DNA from 3 places in the Lacrimispora sp. genome. Region 2 is predicted to be linked to each of the others. Evidence: predicted binding sites of a transcription regulator. Region 2 holds the regulator's gene; each other region holds the start of a gene.
The links. Region 2 encodes HrcA, which represses chaperone genes, less so after heat shock. Its sites were predicted from a motif close to TGTTAGCACTCNNNNNNNNNGAGTGCTAACA; they were not measured.

Region 1 (5,436 bases), on a different contig from region 2:
ATCCCGGTAGCCCAATATGATCTGCTTTTCACAGGACAGCTGCTTTGCAAGTTCCAGCATTGGCGGGATTCCAATTCCACCACCGATCAAAAAAGCCTTTCTTCCGGCTGCTCCTGCCTTTAGAGGAAACCCGTTGCCAAGAGGTCCCATAAGTTCAACAGTTTCGCCTTCCTTATACCGGGAAAATTCTTCTGTTCCGCTTCCCAGGACACGGTATACGATTCTCAAGAGGCCCTTTTCCCGGTCAACTTCACAGATACTGATTGGCCGGGGCAGCAGCTTTGCACTGTCTTTTGTATACAGAGAAATAAATTGTCCTGGTACTGCCTTTTCTGCAATGTCTTTTGTTTCCAGCCACATGCTGTATACACCATCCGCCAGCCTGGTCTGACGGAAAATCCTTGCTGATTCCATTACTTTCGCCATGATTCCTCCCTATAATACCCGGTTGATATCAGCAACCATATCGATCACTGCCTGCCTGGAGGCTTCACCAAAGTGTTCTGCTCCATATTTTTTGTATTTATCCTGCTTATACGCAGCAATGATCCCTCTGGAAGAGTTTACGACTGCGCCTAATCCATCTTCATTGAAACACGGTTTTAAATCCTCGGCAGTTCCTCCCTGAGCACCATATCCAGGAACCAGAAAGTAAGTGTTTGGCATAAGTTTTCGAAGAATTCTGCTCATCTCAGGATAAGTAGCACCTACAACAGCGCCTATATTGCTGTAAGTTCCATCCATGGATTCTTTTCCCCACTCAACTACTTTTTCCGCAACCAACTCATACAATGGGCGGCCATCGATCAGGCGGTCCTGAAATTCTCCACTGGAGGGATTAGAGGTCTTAACCAGTACAAAAAGCCCCTTGTCTTCTTCATTGCACACATCAACAAAAGGCTTTATCCCATCGGTACCCAGGTACGGATTGACCGTAAGAAAATCTGTGCCAAAACCGGAAAAGTGATTGCTTCCAACCTTTACCTTGCCGATATGAGCGGTGGCATAGGCCGCAGAGGTGGAACCAATATCACCTCTCTTTGCATCTCCAATGACGAGAAGTCCTTTTTCCTGGCAATAATTGACGGTCTTTACGTAGGCTTTCAACCCTTCAATGCCAAACTGTTCATACATTGCGATCTGGGGTTTTACGGAGGGGACTAAATCGTATACATGATCAATAATTTCTTTGTTATACTGCCAGATGGCTTCGGCTGCGCCTTCCAGTGTCTCACCGAATTCTTCAAATGCATTTTTTATCACATGCTCCGGTATATAATTAAGCATCGGGTCCAAACCTACACAGACCGGTGCCTTTGTCTTCTGGATTTTCTCAATTAACTGCCTGATCATTGTCTCCTCCTTAGGTATCTTTGTCCATATTATTCTCTATTCTTTCCAATTCTATCATAAGAAGGTACTGGCTTCAAGCCTTTTGTTCTCCAGCCTTTTTTCAAACTGGCTGTAAAAATCTTCTTCATAATTATAAGGAACAAGATAAAAATTCTTTAACACATACATACTGACCTTGTTTGCAAAAGCCGGGTCCTTATTCTGATCTAACTGCTGCTCTAAATATTTTAAAAAGAAATGCCAGTCCAGTACAAACTTTTCATACTGTCTTATATCGGGAGTATCGATCCATTTCCGCACCTTTACCTTTGTTCTGGTTTCCATTCGGCATTCCTGTGTCTGCAGGAAATATTGAAACCCCTGTTCTTCATAAACTCTTCCTAACGGGAATAAACGGCATATCCCGGGCCGGAAGCGGTGAATGCTGCAGCGTCCCTCTCCATTTAAGAAGCCGCACCGCTCTTCCTCACCTGACATCCTTAAATTAGGGAGCACGATACCGTCCACAACATTTAATTCAAGCTTATCTGCAAGCAGTGTCTCTATGGTGCAGGAAAGGTTTTTTGTCAAACGGAAACAGTCAAGAGGATCCAGAATGACCGACTGCCCCATTCCCTGACAACATGCATAGCAACCTTTGCAGTCTCCGCAGTCCGCCTTCACCATATCATTTAATCCATATAATTTTCCATCCGAAATCTCATTGAAATCGACTTCCCGCTTCATATCCTGGCTGACCTCGCTTCTTCCATATTAAAAACATGGTTATTTTATCATTTTCCCCGGATACTATCAATAAAAAATTTTTTAAAAAATTAGCACTCAACTATTGACAGTGCTGATAACGTGTGTTATATTACATGTATAACAAATAGCACTCACACCAAACAAATGGTGCTGTAGGAATTGCAAAAGGAGGAATGATTATGTTACTGGCAAGAAGAAACAATTTATTTGATGACTTTTTTAATGATCCGTTCTTTTCAGATGCATACCTGAACAGGCAACCTTTGATGAAGACCGACATTGAAGATGATGGTACCAATTACATCATTGATCTGGAATTGCCGGGATATAAAAAGGATATGGTAAAAGCAGAGCTGAAAGACGGATATCTGACCATTTTTGCGGAAAATGACTCTGAAAACAGCTCTGAAACGGAGAAAAATTATATCCGCAGAGAACGTTACCACAGTTCTTTAAAAAGAAGCTTTTATGTAGGATCCAGAGTAAAACAGGAAGACATTAAAGCATCCTTTGAAAACGGAATCCTAAGACTTACGATTCCAAAGGATACACCAAAAGAAATTGAGCAGGCTCAATATATTCCAATTGAATAATTTTTAAAAGCAGAAGGCTCAAGTGACTTGAGCCTTCTGCTTTTATGTCTAAAACTATCCGCAGTTAAATTCCTTTATATATGCTGTCGTTACATAGGTACCGCTTTTATAAGATTTTTTTGCCATGGCCTCATCGACCTCCAGCTTTATGTTCATCCACATCTCTTCCGCCGCAATGGTCAAATGGGACAGCATAATCCCAATGCATAGCTCACGCATGGAAACAAGCGGTGAGGAAGGCAAAAAATCTCTGCACGCAAAAATATAAATCCTGTCATGATAAACGATAAACCGCCAGGGCTGAGTGTTCATGGAAGAAGGGGCAAGCCTTGCTGCTTTTAGAATGTTCTTAATGGGTTCGCCTACTTCCTCCTTAAATACACACAACTCTTTTAACGGCAGCCGCTTTGCAGTGGCAGGATCCCGATAAAGCAAGGTTTTGGGATAACCAAAAGCAACGGTAATCACCTGCTTATACCCCTCCGGACCCTCCTCATGAATCTTTGCATTTCCAAGGTAACAGGTTCCAAGACCCTTTCCTGTCATATAAAGCAGTACCGGTTCCAAAATATATCCGGCATTAGCCAGATACCCGGACTTCTCCTCCGAATAAAAAGCCAGATAATACGGTGCCTCCACTTTCCACAACCCTTTGACCGGAAGGCGGCCGTCCAGATTTTCATATAGTTCCATTTTTACAGAAATGTCCGGATGAAGCTTTAACACACAGTTCCCGAAATAAAGAATATCCTTTAAAAGCTGTTCCGGGACCTGTTCTCTTTTAAATTTCCTGATGGATCTTCTTTTAAATATCATCTGATAAAGATTCATACCTGCTCCCCTCTTCTCTAACCAGCAATCAAACTTAAATAAGCCCTCTCATTTCTTTTAAAAGCCCGGAAAAGACTAAAAGCGCATCTTTTACCGGTTCTGCCGTTGACATATCAACACCGCAAAGCTTTAAAAGATCTATGGGAGTCTTGGAATTTCCGCCGCTTAAAAATTTAAAATACCCCTTGATTGCTTCCTGATCTCCCGCAAGAATTTTGCTGCTTATAGCAACTGCGGCTGAAAATCCTGTTGCATACTGGTACACATAAAATGGTGTATAAAAATGCGGAATTCTGGACCACTCATAGTCAATTTCCGGATCAACTACCATATCTGGTCCAAAATAATATTCATTGAGACGACGGTATGTCTGACAGAGGAGTTCCGATGTCAATATCTGGCCTTCCTTGACCATACGGTGGGTTTCCGCTTCAAACTCTGCAAACATTGTCTGCCGGTAGAGCGTTCCTCTGAAACTGTCCATAAAATGATTGACCAGGTAAGCACGTTCCTTTCTGTCTTCCGTCGTATTCAGCAGGTGGCGGATGAGCAGGGCTTCATTGCAGGTGGAAGCCACCTCCGCTACAAAGATTTTATATCCGGCATCCACATAAGACTGATTTTTATCGGAAAACCAGCTGTGAAGTGCATGCCCCATCTCATGGGCAAGGGTAAAGACGCTGTCAAGGGTTCCATTGAAATTAAGCAATACATACGGGTGAACTCCATAAACGCCCCAGGAATATGCCCCGCTCCTTTTTCCTTCGTTCTCATACACATCGATCCAGCGGTTTTCAAAGCCTTCCCTCAGCAAAGAAAGATATTCTTCCCCCAAAGGTTTTAACCCTTCCAAAACCATGGCTTTGGCCTCTTCAAAGGTAATTTTCTTTTCTTTTGCAGATACCATGGGCACATACAGATCATACATATGGAGTTTTTCTACCCCAAGTGCTTCTTTGCGAATGGAAACATACTCGTGGAGATAAGAAATCCCTTCATGGACTGCTGTTATCAAATGATCATAGACCTCTTCAGGAATCTCGTTCTCGGACAGGGAGTGAGCCCTTGCAGAAGGGTAGTTTCTTGCCGCAGCATAGAAAGCCGCCTTTTTCACATTGGAAGCAAAGGTAGCTGCCAGTGTATTCCCAAACTGTTTGTAGACGCTGTAAAGAGCTTCAAAAGCAGATTTTCTCACCTCTCTGTTCTGCTTTTCCATTAGGGCGATATAATTCCCATGGGTAATTCTGACCGGAACATGATTCTCATCCAGGATCTCAGGAAATTTCACATCTGCGTTGTTAAACATATTAAATATATCCGAAGATCCGGATGTGGCTTCCATGGATTTTGCCAGGAGCGCTTCCATAGATGCAGACAGCGTATGGGCCTTCTTTTTTAAAATAATCTCAAAGGTTCTTTCGTAACGTTTCAGGCCCTCTTCATTCTTTTGGAACTCACGAAGGGTTTCTTCCGGAATTGCAAGAATCTCCGGTACTAAAAATGCGGAAAGTCCTGCTGCCTGATAGGACAGGGCTCTTGCCCTTGCCGAAAATTCCTGGTATCTTGCATTGCCTGTGTCTTCATCTGATTTCTGTTTTCCGTAAACAAATAGCGTTTCTATCTTTAAGGACACCTCTTCATCGAACTTCAGACAGGAAAAAAGCATCTTGGCGGAATCCGCCAGATGTCCTTCAAATTTTTTATAACCGGAAAGTTCCTGCTCTGTCTCATGGAACAAATCCTCCCAGGCTGCCTCAGACGGCAGAATATCTGCCAGGTTCCAGGTATCGCAAACTGGTATTTCATCTCTTTTTTTCAATGATTTCCCTCCAACCGATTTACTTGTGTTTATTCTATCACCCATATTTCAAAGAAACAACCGTAAATATGGAAATATTTTATTGAATTTTCA
Region 2 (5,436 bases):
CAGGCATAGCAGCAAATGGAGTAGAACTCTATATTGCTTCAATCGCCTGTTTTTTCATGGCTTTCTTTCAGAAAGGAGGAGGTATGTGTCCAATTACTGTACCAGATAAACTTCTACATTCCGGGAGCCATATCCGCGGGTCTCTCCATGGGTATTAAAAAAGATATCAACATGCCGCCCCTTTACTCCGCCTCCGCAGTCTTCCGCGGTGTAAAGAACACCGCCGATCATCAGACGGCTTCCGTAAGGGATCACGCGGGGGTCCACAGAGATGGTATGGTTTGCGGTGGCAATGGTTCCGGTGCTCGTAAGTCCGCCCCATTTCCCGGAGCATTGTCTGCAGGGACAGTAGGCAGTGGTACGGAAAATGCCTAAGGAACGGAGAGTGGTAACAGGAGCTGTAACACCGACCCCATGGACTTTGGTGCCAGAAAGCTTCTGCCCTGCTGCAAAGGCTTCGATCAGGTAGGTGCCGTTACCATAGCTGTCCCAGGGAACGCTTACTTCAAATCCGTACCCCCCGGTCCCCTGTTCCGTTAAATCTTCCCGGTGCAGGGAAGCGGTGGTGTAAAGCTCTGCGGCAACCTGTCCGCTGGTTTGATTGAGAATGACCACCTTTACATCAACCGGTACGGAAGGATCGGAACTGTTTAATGCCCAGCCCCTGACACTTTTTTCATCGGCCCCGTCAATGATACCAGTTACCGGAAGGGCATAAGCGTCGAATGTACTTAGAAATACAGATACCATCATTAGTAAAGTTCCGAGGAACCGTTGGATATTCTTTCTTTTTTGCATATTTCAGGTACTTCCTTTCTTTTAACAAACCGTAATATAATTTAATGATATTATAATTATATGTAACACATTTGTAATAAATGAGAGATAAGTACATATTTTACACTTTTTTCCGGATTTGTCAATCTTATCCATATAAAAAATTCTGTCCATTGCATTCCTGCGCCAAGTGCTTTGTATGATATAAAAGAGCTGGAAGGTGTTTTTTTGTAAAATTAAGAAAGATCGGAGGAACTTTTCCGTACAATAAAAAAAGCACCTCAGAAAGCGAACAACTCGCTTTTCTGGGCGCCATATGGACTTGAATTATTTCACAGTCACTGCAAATAATTCCTTTGTCTGTCTTCCAAAGTTCAGTGCTTCTTCCCGGCTGCCAAAGAAAATATCAATCTTATTTCCTTTGATGCTGCTTCCGGTATCTTCTACTGTGTAGACCACATCATCGATCATGACCTTCGTGCCAATCGGCAGGAGCGTGATGTCTGCGGAAAGCGTATGTCCTGCTTTCGGTATGGTTCCGGAGTAAGTCCGGCCGATCTTACCGCTCTTGCTGGGGCAATAGGCAGTAGCAGAAAAAAGTCCCAGTGATGCTCCTTTTTCATAAACAGGTCCAGCTGGCTCTGTTTTTGGTGGTTCTGTTTCTTCCTTTATACCAGGTCCGATTTCTTTCTCCGCTGCTTTTTCGCTTTCAGAGCTTTCTTCGCTTCCTGTTTCGTTTTTTATGGTTTGCTTATCTGTTTGGACACTTTCGGACGATACATCCTCTGCAGTCTTTTCTTTTCCCGAAACTTCTTCTGCCATTGCAGTTGTAGATAACAGCAGGATACAAAGGAATGTCAGGAGTCCAGTGATTCGTAATTTACTTAAAAAACACTTCATGATTTACCTCGCAATCGTGTTGTTTTGGTGTATCATTTACTATTATATTACAAAAGTGTTAAATGTCAAGCATAAATTGTCAATAGCTTTGTAATAAATGCTTGAAGAATGAGAAAAAATGTAGAAAGCAGTCACAAAAACTTAACGGAATTTTTTTATGGGAATGTATTGACAAATGTTGAAAAAAAGCATATATTATGAAAAGAAGATGTTAGCACTCCTAAACGTTGAGTGCTAATAACAACTCAGGAAAGGAGCGTGGCAGTTTGAAAGATAAAGATCAGCTTGATGAACGGAAAGTGACGATCTTAAAAGCGATAATTAAAACTTATCTGGAAACCGGGGAACCGGTTGGATCCCGTACGATTTCAAAGTATACGGATTTGCATTTAAGCTCCGCCACAATCCGTAATGAGATGTCTGACTTGGAGGAACTGGGCTATATCATGCAGCCCCATACTTCGGCAGGCAGAATTCCCTCTGACAGAGGATATCGGTTTTATGTAGATCAGATCATGCAGGAAAAGGAAGAAGAAGTTACTGAAATCAAGGATCTGATGCTAAAGAGAGTGGACCGGGTGGAGCTTCTGTTAAAACAGATGGCAAAGCTTTTAGCCCAGAACACCAATTACGCAGCCATGATAAGCGCTCCCCAGTATCAGCGGAACAAGCTGAAGTTTATACAGCTTTCCAAAGTGGATGAAAGGAAGCTTCTTGTGGTCATCGTCATTGAGGGGAACATTATAAAGAATACCATAATTCCCATTCAAAAGGAATTGGAAGAGGAAGCACTTTTAAATCTTAACATTCTTCTAAACAGTGCCTTAAACGGACTAAGTATAGAAGAAATCAATCTTGATGTCATCAGCAGGCTGAAATTTCAGGCCGGTCCTCATTCAGAGGTCGTTGACTGTGTGCTTACGGAAGTGGCAGCAGCCATTCGTGCAGATGATGAAGATCTTCAGATTTATACCAGCGGTGCAACCAATATTTTTAAATATCCCGAATTAAGCGATGGAGATAAGGCAAGCAAGCTGATTGGAACCCTGGAACAGAAAGAACTTCTTCAGGAACTGGTTGATGATGTCAACGGCTCAGAAGAAAATTCCGGAATACAGGTATACATCGGCGATGAAGCGCCTGTTAAGAATATGAAAGACTGCAGCATTGTAACCGCTAATTATGAGCTTGGAGAAGGACTTCGCGGTACCATTGGTATTATTGGTCCAAAGCGCATGGATTATGAAAAGGTTTTAAGCACTCTGCGTAATTTAATGACGCAGTTGGATACAATATTGAAAAAAGATGAAAGGTAGAGGGTAGAACATTGAGCATGGAAGATGTAAAAGCAGATGAAAAGCTGGCAGACGAGGCCGTTAATCCGGAAGATGCTGTTTCCTCTGAAAAAGAGATAGAAGACACAGAGGCCTGTCCGGAAGAGACTCCTTCTGAGACAGATCAAAAGGAAGAGGACAGTGCCAAAAGCGAAGCCGGAAAAAAAGGCTTTTTTGGTAAAAAGAAAGAGAAGAATGATCCAAAGGATGACAAGATTGAAGAGCTGACAGACCGTCTGCAAAGAAGTATGGCTGAATTTGACAACTATAGAAAGAGAACAGAAAAAGAAAAGTCAGCCATGTTTGAAATCGGAGCAAAAGACATCATCGAACGGATTTTACCGGTCGTTGATAATTTTGAAAGAGGTTTGGCCGCAATTCCGGAAGAGGAAAAGGCAACGCCCTTTGCAGAAGGAATGGAAAAGATTTACAAGCAGCTTGTAAAAGCATTGGAGGATGCAGGCGTAAAACCCATTGAAGCGGTTGGAATGCCGTTTGATCCTAATTTCCACAATGCAGTGATGCACATTGAAGATGAATCCCTGGGAGAGAATATAGTGGCCCAGGAGCTTCAAAAGGGTTATACCTACCGGGACACTGTGGTAAGACACTCCATGGTGCAGGTAGCTAATTAACAATAGATCATAAAATCAGATAACATATTACATTTGTTTCATAAATAGGAGGAAAAAACTATGGGCAAGATCATTGGTATTGACTTAGGTACAACAAATAGCTGTGTAGCCGTTATGGAAGGCGGTAAACCAGTCGTAATCCCTAACAGTGAAGGTGTAAGAACAACTCCGTCTGTCGTTGCATTTACAAAGAATGGAGAAAGACTGGTAGGAGAGCCTGCAAAACGTCAGGCAGTTACAAATGCGGACCGCACCATCTCTTCCATCAAGAGACATATGGGTACTGATTATAAAGTGACCATTGATGGCAAGAGCTACAGTCCTCAGGAGATTTCTGCAATGATTCTTCAGAAATTAAAAGCAGATGCAGAGGCTTATTTAGGAGAAAAAGTAACAGAAGCAGTGATCACTGTTCCGGCTTACTTTAACGATGCTCAGCGTCAGGCAACCAAAGATGCCGGTAAGATTGCCGGTCTTGATGTAAAACGTATCATCAACGAGCCGACAGCAGCAGCTCTGGCATACGGCCTTGACAATGAAAAAGAACAGAAGATCATGGTATACGATTTAGGCGGCGGTACCTTTGATGTTTCTGTTATTGAAATTGGTGACGGTGTAATCGAAGTGCTTTCTACCAATGGAGATACATTCCTTGGCGGTGATGATTTTGATAACCGTATTACCCAGTGGATGGTAGATGAATTTAAGAAGGCAGAAGGCGTTGACTTGTCCGGTGACAAGATGGCAATGCAGAGATTAAAGGAAGCAGCAGAGAAAGCAAAGAAAGAACTTTCTTCCTCTACGACTACCAACATCAACCTTCCGTTCATTACTGCTACTGCAGAAGGACCAAAACATCTGGATATGAACTTGACCAGAGCGAAATTTGATGAATTGACTGCAGACCTTATTGAGCGTTCTACCATTCCGGTTCAGAATGCATTAAAAGATGCAGGTATCTCCACAAGCGATTTAGGAAAGGTGCTCTTAGTCGGTGGTTCCACCCGTATGCTGGCAGCTCAGGAAAAGGTAAAACAGCTGACAGGCAAGGAGCCTTCCAAATCCCTGAATCCTGATGAATGTGTTGCCATCGGTGCAAGCATCCAGGGCGGTAAGCTTGCAGGTGATGCAGGTGCAGGTGATATTCTTCTGTTAGACGTAACTCCACTTTCCCTGTCCATCGAGACAATGGGCGGTGTAGCTACCAAACTGATTGAAAGAAATACTACGATTCCTACAAAGAAGAGCCAGATTTTCTCCACTGCAGCAGACAACCAGACTGCCGTTGATATCCATGTAGTACAGGGAGAAAGACAGTTTGCAAGAGACAATAAGACCTTAGGCCAGTTCCGTCTTGATGGAATTCCGCCTGCAAGAAGAGGTGTTCCGCAGATCGAGGTTACTTTCGATATCGATGCCAACGGTATTGTAAATGTTTCTGCAAAAGATTTGGGAACCGGAAAAGAACAGCACATCACCATTACTTCCGGCTCTAACATGTCAGATGCTGATATCGAAAAGGCAGTGAAGGAAGCAGCTGAATATGAAGCACAGGATAAGAAACGCAAAGAAGGCATTGATGCCAGAAATGATGCGGATTCCCTGGTATTCCAGACAGAGAAAGCTCTGCAGGAAGTCGGAGATAAGATCGATGCCAACGATAAAGCAGTGGTCGAAGCAGACTTAAATGCCTTAAAAGAAGCGATCAACAGAGCTCCTATCGATGAGATGACCGATGCTCAGGTCGAAGATATTAAGGCCGGCAAGGAAAAACTGATGACCAGCGCACA
Region 3 (5,436 bases), 160 kb from region 2:
AAGCATTTTCCTCATTAAAAAGTTGAGCCCGGTCCTATCCTCTAACTCTCGGTGAAAACCATTGTGAAGAAAAATATACAGGGAGATATAAAAATGACGTTTGATTATAAAAATCTTTCCAAAGAGGAAGCCTTATGGATTCTTAATTTGCCTGACGAACAACTTCCCGGCCTTTTGGAAGTCGTTTATTCCATTAGAAAAAAATACAAAGGGAATACCGTATCCATCCAGCTTCTTACAAATGCCCGCAGCGGCAATTGTTCCCAAAACTGTACCTATTGCGCACAGTCCCACCAATCCAGAGCCCATATTGATAAATACAGGCTCGTAGCCTACGATAAGCTGTTAAAGGACGGCTATATTGTAAAAGACAAGCATCTTGCACGCCATTGTATCGGATTAAGCGGAATAAGTTTTCAGGATTCAGAAATAAATGAATTTGCAGATGAGGTAAGAAAGCTTAAGAAGGAATCCCAATCTCCCATATGCTGTTCCATCGGATTTTTATCGCCAGAACAGGCAAGAATCCTTAAAGAAGCAGGAGTGGACAGAATCAATCATAATCTAAATACGAGCAGAAATTATTATCCGAATATCTGTACCACTCATACATATGACCAGCGCATATCCAATATAAAAATGCTGAAAAGTATGGGATTTGAAATTTGCTGCGGTGGCATTGCAGGTCTTGGGGAAGAAAAAGGTGATATTGTTGATATGCTCTTTGAGATTCAGGCAATCGGCCCCAAAGCGGTTCCCATCAATTTTTTGATTCCAATCGAAGGAACAGATTTAGAGAATATGGATACCTCTTATTTATCTGCTGAATATTGTTTAAAAGTATTATGCCTTGCCCGTTTGTTAAATCCAGGTTCCGATATAAGATGTGCAGCCGGAAGGGAAGTATATCTAAAAGGAAAAGAAAAATTGATGTTTTATGCAGTTGATTCTATTTTTGCTTCCGGCTATCTGACTGCAGATGGACAGGGAATTGATGATACCATTCAGATGATCACTGACGCAGGATTCGAGTATTATGTAGAAACCTGATACGAAAATGGACAGAAGAAAAAAGAAGCTGTTTTCCCCAGATCAGGGAAAGCAGCTTCTTTATCCTGTGGAAAACAGGTCTGTTATTGAATATCATCTTCTACGATGGTAGTGGTATCATCGGAAGATGCTTCCTTTATAGAGTCTGTCACAGCTTCCGGTTCTTCAAAAGTGTTCCCGGCCGGCTGACCATCTTTGGAAGCGGTATAATCAAGACCGCCGTCTTCTGTGATATCCTCTGTTACTTCTTCTGTATCTTCTTTCTCTAACGTGGAGTCAAACATATCTTTTGCAGTAAACGCCATGGCATTGGCTGCTTCCTTTGCGGTATCGCCAACGATACTGGCCGCATCCTTTACCAGGTTCTTAGCGGCAGTGGCGGCATCTTTGGCAGCATCTGCCATATCGGAAGCTGCAACCTTAAGCTCGTCCTTGTTGGCATTTAAGGAAACATAATTGCGGTTCATCGTGCTGTCAATTTTGGAAATATCGTCATTACCGTCATCTTCAAAATCATGAAAGTTTTCTTCCAGTTCTTTGTGGAAAGATCTGTATTTTGTAAAATAAGAGATGCCTGCAGCAACAGCGCCGGCGATTGTGGCAAAAGCCACGAATTTCCCAAAACCATTACCCTTTTTTGCCATAAAAAAACACTCCTTTCATTCTCTTTGTTATTGTAATACTTCTATTGGAAAAAAGAAAGGTATATAATAAGAAAATTTCTATAAACTAAGTAAGTAAGGCAAGAAAACGATTATATATGGAAAAATTGTAAAAAAAATATAAAATTAGCACTCAACTATTGACAGTGCTAATAATGAGTGATATAACTTAGTATGTGAATAAAATAAATCTTCTTTCTAGAGGCCAAAAGAAAGAACTAATCAGAAAGATATGAGGAGGAATTGCAATGAAATTAGTGCCATTATTTGACAAAGTTGTGTTAAAACCATTAGTTGCAGAGGAGACAACAAAGTCCGGTATCGTTCTGCCGGGTCAGGCAAAAGAAAAGCCACAGCAGGCGGAAGTCATCGCAGTAGGACCTGGCGGTTTGGTAGACGGTAAAGAAGTTACCATGCAGGTTAAGGTCGGCGATAAGGTAATCTTCTCCAAGTATTCTGGAACCGAAGTTGAAACAGGTAATGATGAAGAAAAGTTTGTAATCGTAAAGCAGAATGATATTTTAGCAGTGATCGAATAAATAGAACGGCAGCAGGCTGTTGTAAAGAACCGGAAGCCCTTAAGGACTTTCTATAATTTTAGAAGAAAACTGGAGGTATGAATTATGGCAAAACAGATTAAATATGGCGTAGATGCAAGAAAAGCACTTGAGTCAGGAGTCAACCAGTTAGCAGATACAGTTCGTGTGACATTAGGACCAAAAGGAAGAAATGTAGTTCTTGATAAATCATTTGGAGCACCTCTGATCACCAACGATGGTGTTACAATCGCAAAAGAGATCGAGCTGGAAGATCCCTTTGAAAACATGGGCGCACAGTTAGTAAAAGAAGTTGCAACAAAGACCAATGATGTAGCCGGTGACGGTACTACAACCGCAACGGTTCTGGCTCAGGCTATGATCAATGAAGGAATGAAGAACCTGGCAGCCGGTGCCAATCCGATTGTTCTTAGAAAAGGTATGAAGAAAGCAACAGAAGCTGCAGTAGAAGCCATTGCAAAGATGAGCGAGCCGATCAAAGGCAAAGCATCCATCGCAAGAGTAGCAGCAATCTCCGCTGCAGATGATGAAGTCGGAGAGATGGTAGCTGACGCTATGGAAAAGGTTTCCAATAACGGCGTTATTACTATTGAAGAGTCAAAGACCATGAAAACAGAGCTTGACCTGGTAGAAGGTATGCAGTTTGACAGAGGATATGTATCCGCTTATATGTGTACCGATATGGAAAAGATGGAAGCTAATTTAGATGATCCTTATATCCTGATTACAGATAAGAAAATCTCAAGCATTCAGGAGATTCTTCCTTTATTAGAGCAGGTGGTTCAGTCCGGTTCCAGACTTTTAATTATTGCTGAGGACATTGAAGGAGAAGCTTTAACCACTCTGATCGTAAATAAATTAAGAGGAACCTTTAATGTTGTTGGTGTTAAAGCACCGGGCTATGGCGACAGAAGAAAAGAGATGTTACAGGATATTGCCGTATTAACAGGCGGAACCGTAATTTCTGAAGAATTAGGCTATGAGCTTAAGAATGCAACTCTTGACTTATTGGGACGAGCAAAATCCGTTAAGGTTCAGAAGGAAAACACTGTAATTGTTGATGGATGCGGTGATAAGGATGCCATCAATGCAAGAATCGGTCAGATCAAGAGCCAGATCGAAGAGACTACTTCTGATTTCGACCGTGAGAAATTACAGGAAAGACTTGCTAAGTTATCCGGCGGTGTAGCAGTGATCCGTGTAGGTGCTGCAACAGAGACTGAGATGAAGGAAGCAAAGCTTCGTATGGAAGATGCTTTATCTGCAGCAAGAGCAGCTGTAGAGGAAGGCGTAATCGCCGGCGGCGGTTCTGCATATATCCATGCAATCACTGAGATTGAAGGACTTGTTAAGGAACTGGAAGGTGATGAAAAGACAGGCGGAAAGATTATCTTAAAGGCTCTGGAAGCTCCGTTATATCACATTACAGCCAATGCAGGTCTTGAAGGAAGCGTTATTATTAATAAAGTAAAAGAATCCAAAGTAGGTATTGGCTTTGATGCTTATAAAGAAGAATATGTAGATATGGTGGAAGCTGGCATTTTAGACCCGACAAAGGTTACCAGAAGTGCGCTTCAGAATGCAACCAGCGTAGCATCTACCTTATTGACAACAGAGTCTGTTGTTGCTAATATTAAAGAAAAGACACCTGCAATGCCAGCACCAGGCGGAATGGATATGATGTAAAACATATCTGTACAGAAGAATCACCTGAGAGGTAGCCTTTAATGCCCTGGAAAACACGGGAAGAAAAAGCAGAACCAGAAAGGTATACCTTTATGCCCTGGTAAGATGCAGGGAAGAAAGGATCCAGTATCATTATGAATGAAATGTATGCAGAATGGCTTGTGAAGCGCAAAGCGCCGGCCTATACCATGGTGTTAAAAATCGTGATGGGAATCTTGTGTGTAATCGCATTTTTCCTTTCCATCTCCCCGGTTTTCGGGATTTTCGGAGTAATCATACTTTTTGCTGCCGGAGGGGCCACATATCTGGTATTTAGAAACAGTGAGGTGGAATTTGAATATCTTTATGTGACGAATTCGTTGTCCATTGACCGGATCTACGGCAAAAGCAAGAGGAAAAAAGCCTGGGAGGCTTCCATGGAGGAGATACAGATCGTGGCTCCTACAGGTTCCACAGAAGCCAGGGATCACGAAACAAATGGCATGAAGGTACTTGATTTTTCTTCTCAGTTGCCGGGGGCAAAGACTTATACAATGATCAGCCAGTCCGGTTCCGAAAGAACAAAGGTTATTTTTGAACCTAATGAGAAACTTCTTCATTGTATGAAGATGACTGCACCCCGTAAGGTGATTACACAGATATAAGATATAACAGAAGAGAGGGTAAGAATGGTGAATAACTGTTCCTGCCCTTTTTTCTATGTGAAAAGTGCCTTCTTTACTGTCCACCTATGACGGAAAAATACAAAAAAATGTCCGTTGACAACCTATGTAAAATTTGTTAAACTAGGTAACTAACAAGCAAAATGTATATTAGCGATGTTAATAAAAATCTAAAGAAGGAGAGGAAATATTAATGGGTACAATTATTGGCGAAGGCATTACTTTTGATGATGTGCTGTTAGTTCCTGCATATTCACAGGTAATTCCCAATCAGGTTGATTTAACGACCAACCTTACAAAAACCATCAAGCTGAATATTCCGCTTATGAGTGCAGGTATGGATACCGTAACCGAGCACCGCATGGCAATTGCCATGGCAAGACAGGGGGGTATCGGCATCATCCATAAGAACATGACCATAGAACAGCAGGCGGATGAGGTTGATAAGGTTAAGAGGTCAGAAAACGGCGTCATAACGGACCCATTCTTCCTTTCCCCGGACCATACATTAAAGGATGCGGACGAACTTATGGCAAAGTTCCGTATTTCCGGCGTTCCGATCACAGAAGGAAGAAAGCTGGTCGGAATTGTTACAAACCGTGATTTGAAGTTTCAGGAGGATTTCAGCAGAAAGATCAAAGAGTGCATGACATCGGAAAATCTGGTAACGGCAAAAGAAGGAATCACTCTTATGGAAGCAAAGCAGATTCTTGCAAAGGCAAGAGTGGAAAAGCTTCCGATCGTTGATGATGATTTTAACTTAAAAGGTCTTATAACCATTAAGGATATCGAAAAGCAGATCAAGTATCCTTTGTCTGC

Region 1: ACLTWA_RS03850 (Hsp20/alpha crystallin family protein) is a predicted target of HrcA. The motif match lies at 2,167-2,197, and genes of this name have one in related genera.
Region 3: groES (co-chaperone GroES) is a predicted target of HrcA. The motif match lies at 1,837-1,867, and genes of this name have one in related genera.

The regions. Positions count from the first base shown of each region.
Region 1 is NZ_JBKVXF010000001.1:766,537-771,972, forward strand. It holds gene ACLTWA_RS03835 (dihydroorotate dehydrogenase electron transfer subunit) at 1-426, opposite strand, end outside; gene pyrF (orotidine-5'-phosphate decarboxylase) at 436-1,353, opposite strand; gene ACLTWA_RS03845 (YkgJ family cysteine cluster protein) at 1,408-2,079, opposite strand; gene ACLTWA_RS03850 (Hsp20/alpha crystallin family protein) at 2,277-2,693, shown strand; gene ACLTWA_RS03855 (nitroreductase family protein) at 2,748-3,524, opposite strand; gene pepF (oligoendopeptidase F) at 3,559-5,343, opposite strand.
Region 2 is NZ_JBKVXF010000002.1:82,135-87,570, forward strand. It holds gene ACLTWA_RS08605 (3D domain-containing protein) at 94-798, opposite strand; gene ACLTWA_RS08610 (3D domain-containing protein) at 1,105-1,677, opposite strand; gene hrcA (heat-inducible transcriptional repressor HrcA) at 1,944-2,993, shown strand; gene grpE (nucleotide exchange factor GrpE) at 3,011-3,646, shown strand; gene dnaK (molecular chaperone DnaK) at 3,707-5,436, shown strand, end outside.
Region 3 is NZ_JBKVXF010000002.1:239,932-245,367, forward strand. It holds gene ACLTWA_RS09305 (biotin transporter BioY) at 1-55, shown strand, start outside; gene bioB (biotin synthase BioB) at 94-1,050, shown strand; gene ACLTWA_RS09315 (hypothetical protein) at 1,134-1,694, opposite strand; gene groES (co-chaperone GroES) at 1,961-2,251, shown strand; gene groL (chaperonin GroEL) at 2,336-3,955, shown strand; gene ACLTWA_RS09330 (DUF6106 family protein) at 4,090-4,599, shown strand; gene guaB (IMP dehydrogenase) at 4,811-5,436, shown strand, end outside.